2 regions of the Pseudoalteromonas sp. 2CM32C genome follow, and region 2 is predicted to be linked to the other one. Evidence: predicted binding sites of a transcription regulator. Region 2 holds the regulator's gene; the other holds the start of a gene.
The links. The regulator sigma-54, encoded in region 2, starts transcription at its own class of promoters, with help from an activator protein. The targets are predictions, from matches to a motif close to GTTGGCACGNNNNTNGNNT.
Positions count from the first base shown of each region.

Region 1: the regulator sigma-54 is predicted to act here: its motif matches at 1,661-1,679, upstream of dps (DNA starvation/stationary phase protection protein Dps).

Region 1 is NZ_JALNTI010000001.1:463,785-466,826, forward strand. Features, by position in the region: gene MTF67_RS02150 (DUF2189 domain-containing protein) at 165-944, shown strand; gene MTF67_RS02155 (DUF2237 domain-containing protein) at 1,148-1,510, shown strand; gene dps (DNA starvation/stationary phase protection protein Dps) at 1,750-2,265, shown strand; gene MTF67_RS02165 (hypothetical protein) at 2,429-2,839, shown strand; gene MTF67_RS02170 (hypothetical protein) at 3,005-3,042, shown strand, end outside.
Region 2 is NZ_JALNTI010000001.1:581,599-584,640, reverse strand. Features, by position in the region: gene rapZ (RNase adapter RapZ) at 1-291, opposite strand, end outside; gene ptsN (PTS IIA-like nitrogen regulatory protein PtsN) at 311-763, opposite strand; gene hpf (ribosome hibernation promoting factor) at 768-1,055, opposite strand; gene MTF67_RS02725 (RNA polymerase factor sigma-54) at 1,082-2,581, opposite strand; gene lptB (LPS export ABC transporter ATP-binding protein) at 2,651-3,042, opposite strand, start outside.

The sequences.
Region 1 (3,042 bases), 120 kb from region 2:
GCAATCCTCCTATAAAATTTCCTTTTGTAATCCCCCCTTCTAAAAACATAAAACGTTTATTTAGTGAACAATTTTAATTTTAGCTCCGTATGTATGTTTAATATTTGTAAATAAAGCGTTTATGACCTAAACCTAAATAGAGGCTTTATAGAGGAGCTCCACTTATGCCTACAACAAAAACAATTGAAAAAAATACCGAATTTGCTCGCTGTATAGAGTGTAACAAAGTAGATACGTTCGCTGCTTTTCACTGGTTAGCACTTGCGTTTAAAGATATGACCCGAGCCCCGTTACTTACTGTAATTTATGGCCTAGTGTTTAGTATTATTCCTGCAGCTATTATCTACTCTGCATTTTTTGCACAAAGCGTATTTGTAATTTTACCCGCCACTGTTGCGTTTGTTTTAATTGGACCCGCTTTCGCAGCCGGCCTATACGACGTAGCATGGGAACTCGAAAAAGGCCACAAACCCACTTTTAGGCATTCGCTAAAGTCGATGTTTAGAAACCCAGTTGGAGAGTGGGGCTTTGCAATATTATTACTCGTAATAATGATTGCGTGGATGCGCATTGCCGCCCTTGTTCATGCTTTATACCCTAACTACGCTAACCCAACATTTGAAGAACTGTCAGCATTTTTAACGCTTGGTACAATTGCAGGTGGCGTTTTACTCGTGTCTGTTTTTTCAGTGTCTGCATTTACACCACAAATTATGATGGAAAGACGCGTAGACATAATGACAGCTATCGTCTCATCTATTAACGCCGTTAAAAATAACTTTGCGCCAATGGTTGTTTGGTCAATATGCATTTTCCTAATGGTTGCGCTTGGTTTTGTAACTGGGGCTGTTGGGTTTATTGTGATTATGCCACTACTTAGCTATGCAAGCTGGCACGCATACATTGCAGTAATCAAAACTAAAAAAGCCAGAAAATACGAATAGTTAACAAACTTTAACTTAACTTGTGCCACGATCTAGTGAAACTAGTTTGTGGCACAAATAATACTTCTCCCCTCCTCCCTGCATTTAAATGCCCCGATTTTTTTAAAAAGTCATAATCAAACATCCTCACTTTAGTAGCTATACTTTTTAGCGCCTGATAAAGTAATTTTTACTGTATTAAACATAATGACTTAAGGCACCTTATGGCAAATCAATTTAACGTTCTGGATACCCGGTTACAATTATGCTGTGGGAATGGCGGGTATACTCGCGAGGGTTTTTGCTATGTACCAGACTCTGATCGCGGTAATCATAGTGTGTGTGCAATTATGACCGAAGAATTTTTACAGTTTTCGAAGTCACAAGGTAATGATCTCATAACGCCCAATCCACTTTACGATTTTGAAGGCTTAAAAGCTGGCGACAAATGGTGTTTATGCGCAATAAGATGGCTCCATGCGCAACAAGCAAACGTTGCGCCGCCAGTAATCTTGCAGGCCACTAATAAAAAATCGCTTGAAGTAATACCGCTTGAATTACTAAAGGCACATGAATACACCCGTTAAAAATATTCTAGTTTAGTTTCAGCAAATCTGTTTGGTCTGCAAATTTTACAAAAAGATGCAGACTTTTCATAACCACCTCATATTAATAAAAAACCAAACAAAAGCAAAAACACAAGCAACTGATTTAAAACAATTTTATTTAGTTTAACTTTCGGCATATTGATTGCTTCATACAATTATCACGTATTTATTACGTAAAGGACTACGTGAAAATATTAAATAGTTAAGTAGGAGAAGTTATGAGCAATACAAATAAGCAAGCTAAATTTACTGCACCAGGTATGAGCAACGAATCAGCTGAAAAAACTATCGCAGCCTTAGATAACCGCATGGTTGCACTTATAGATCTTCAATTAACACTAAAACATATTCATTGGAATGTTGTTGGTCCTAATTTTATAGGTGTGCATGAAATGCTAGACCCTCAGGTTGAAGCTGTGCGCGAAATGACAGATACAATAGCCGAGCGTATTGCCACTTTAGGCGGCATACCAGTCGGGACACCTAAGTCAATTGTTGACCGCCGTACATGGAACGAATATTCATTAGGTAAAGGACTTGTTACCGAGCATTTAGGCGCGTTAGATAAGGTGTACAACGGCATTAATGCCGATCACCGTAAAGCCATCGAAGCGGTATCAGATTTAGATCCAGTATCTGAAGATATGTTAATAAGCCAACTTGCCGATCTTGAACAATTTCAGTGGTTTGTAAGAGCACACATCGAGTCAGCTACTGGTGAATTAACGCAATAACACCTATATTACCTAAGTACCTTAGCCCAGCATTTTTGCTGGGCTTTTTGTTTAAATCATAAAACAAAATATCACTAAGGTATTTGAGCCGTGCAAGAACTTGTGGCATAAGAATTAACCTACTAGTATCAGTAAGTAGTTTTCAATATTGGTACAAATTAGTATGATAAGTTTTAATACCCCTAAACAATTTTGGCTTTTTTCTTTAATCTTTTTATCAGCCTGCGGTTCAGGCAGCAGTAATACCAAAGTTCCGCAATCAAATACAAGTGAAAGTCCGACTCCAATTACACAAAACAATATCGAAGATAATTACAACATTATTATTTATGGCAATAGTCACAGCAGTCAGTTAGGGCGGATCATTGAGCATATAATCGAAAACCAATACCCAGATAAGTCAGTTCAAACAACTACAGTGTCGGGACCTTTTTTAGATAATATTGTGAGTATTAGGGCAAACGTAGACAAACTTAAAAACAAAAATCTAAGCCATCCCATTTTTCAAGGCCAAAAATACTCTCAGTCTGGTTTAACAACTTACCCTACTGATGCCGCTGAGCATTTAATTTAATCAGCCAAGGCACAAAATATTACACCTATTTTATTTCCTGAACACCCACAAAGAGGCAACCCTGAAGAAGGCCAGCGTGTATACGACTTACATTTATCAATAAGCGCTAAACAACCTAGCTGCGTAGCTCCTATTGGCCTTGTTTGGAACAAGCTTTTAGTGTTAATGCCAAATGCAAAACTACATATGGATGATGGCAACCA
Region 2 (3,042 bases):
AGAAAAGCGCTTAATAAGGGTTTGATCTTCACTGTCTAAGTAGAACAGCGTTGGTTTTGTAAAACCCGGTAAGTATTCGATGATGTGATTAAATTCATCTTGCTCTTTTGGTAAATTTCGCACATCTATACTAACGGCAATTTTATCGTAGTTATCAGAAACGCTTCTAATTAAAGAAGGTAATAAATTTACTGGAATGTTATCTACGCAATAATAACCTAGATCTTCAACAACGCGCAAAGCAACCGACTTACCAGAACCAGAACGGCCACTTATGATAATCAACTCCATTAATCACCCTTTAAATTTGTTACGATTGGTCAACAATAATTTGATACAACTCAGCATCCGATTTAGCACAGCGGAGCTGCTTACAAAATTCTTTATTTTTTAGTTTATCAGCTATCGTTGCTAGCGTCTTTAAATGCTGTTGGTTATCGCCTTCAGGTACGATGAGTGCAACAAAAATATCAACAGGGCGGTTGTCTATAGCATCAAAATTAATCGGTGTTTCACTTACTAACACCAATGCTAAAGGTTCTTGTGCGCCGCTCATTCGGCCATGTGGAATAGCAATACCTCTTCCTATCCCTGTGCTGCCTAGTTTTTCGCGGGTTAATAAAGCGCCCAAAATATCCTGTTGAGATAAATACGGTAATTTATCGTGAGCCAGCTCGCTAATAAACTCTAAAATTCTTTTTTTACTATTAAAAAGGACCGCAGCTTTACTGCAGTCCTGGCATATAAGTGAACTTAATTTCATCATATTAGTGTCGAGCAAGCTTCTCTTTGTGTTTAATTACTTGACGGTCAAGCTTGTCAATCAATGAATCAATAGCTGCATACATATCTTGATGTTCAGTGGATGCGAATAATTCAGCACCACTTACATGAATAGTTGCTTCTGCTTTTTGATTTAGTTTTTCTATATCAAGAATGACATGAACATTATTAATATGATCAGAGTGCCTTTCTAGCTTCGCAAATTTGGTATTTATATAGTCTCTTAATGAATCAGTTAGTTCTACATGACGACCAGTTAAATTTAGTTGCATAAGCATTACCCTCTTTGTTTAGCGTCTTAAATCAGGCTCTTTCGCTGATTTGACGGTGGAATAGCCAGAGATTCGCGATATTTTGCGATTGTACGTCTCGCTACTTTAATTCCTTGCTCAGCCAATATATCCGCAATTTTGCTATCACTCAATGGTTTTGCTGAGTTTTCTGCTGCGATTAATTTTTTAATAAGTGCACGTATTGCAGTAGATGAACATTCTCCACCATTTTCGGTACTTACGTGGCTTGAGAAAAAGTATTTAAGCTCAAATATTCCACGCGGTGTGTGCATATACTTTTGCGTGGTTACGCGCGAAATTGTTGATTCGTGCATTTCTACCATTTCGGCAACATCATTTAAAACCATCGGTTTCATGGCTTCTGGCCCGTGTTCAAAAAAGCCCTGTTGTTGTTTAACAATACAGTTAGTTACTTTTAAAAGTGTATCATTTCTACTTTCTAAGCTTTTTATAAACCATTTAGCTTCTTGTAAATGTGAGCGAATAAATTGACTGTCGCCACTTGATTTAACTGTACGTGACATTGCTGCATATTGGCTGTTTACACGAATTTTTGGCATGCTGTCTGGGTTTAACTCTACAACCCAGCGACCTTTAATTTTTTTAACTGACACATCAGGTATTACATACTCAGACTCTTCTCGTACTATTGTGTCTGCAGGCTTAGGATTGAGCGTATGAATAAGTGTCATTACTTCTTTAAGCTCATCTTCTTTGAGCTTCGTTTTTTTCATTAATGTACGGTAGTCACGAGCAGCTAACAAATCAATGTGCTCGGTTAAAATCATTTTTGTTTCATCAATATAAGGCGTGCCTTTATCAAATTGATTTAACTGAATACACAAGCACTCTTGTAAGCTACGTGCCGCAATACCCACTGGGTCAAATAGCTGAATGCGCTTTAATACCGCTTCTATTTCGTCAAGTTCAACCTCAACGTCATCGTCGTTATCTTGATTAAAGCTCTCTAAAATCTCTTCGCAACTGAGTGTCAGTATGCCTGAATCATCCACCGCTTCTACAATAGCAATAGCAATGGCTTCATCTGTAGGGCTAAATGGCGTTAATTGTAATTGCCACATTAAGTACTCGTGAAGCGTTTCAGTTGATGCGCCCTGATATATAGACTCATCTTCAGGCATTGGGCCTGAAGATGATGCAGGGGCTGCACTCATGTACTCATCCCAGCTAACGTCCATTGCCATGTCGTCACTTACGGTATCTTTAGCAAGCGCTTCACCACTGTCTTGTTCATACTCGCTAGGGGCTTCATCTGCAGATACGGTTACTGTAACTTCATCGTTATCTGCTTTTTGCTCATTTTTGCCCGCAAGATCATCGGCATAGTCTTGCTCCTCAACCTCAAGTAATGGGTTGCTGTCGAGCGCTTCTTGTATTTCTTGCTGAAGATCCAATGTACTTAATTGCAGCAAGCGAATAGCTTGTTGCAACTGAGGTGTCATTGTAAGTTGCTGGCCCATGCGCAGCTGTAGTGATTGCCTCATGTATCTCTAACAATCCTTTTAAGTTGTTATAATTAATACTAGCAGATGCTTATAAATAAGGCGTAAATGTTACAGCCTAAATTGCTCGCCTAAATATACATCGCGTACAGTTTTATCATTTAATACGTGTTCAGGGGTACCAGAAGCAATCAGTTCCCCATGAGAAACAATGTAGGCTTTTTCGCAAACATCAAGGGTTTCTCTTACATTGTGGTCTGTTATTAATACGCCAATCCCACGGTTTTTCAGGTGTTCAATAATTTTTTTAATATCTAATACTGAGATAGGGTCAACACCGGCAAATGGTTCGTCTAACAAAATAAACTTTGGATCTGCAGCTAAAGCACGAGCAATCTCTACTCGGCGACGTTCTCCGCCCGATAATGCCATACCTTTGCTGTCGCGAATGTGTTGAATGCTAAATTCATCCAATAGATTATTTAATGTATCTTCTCTGGCTT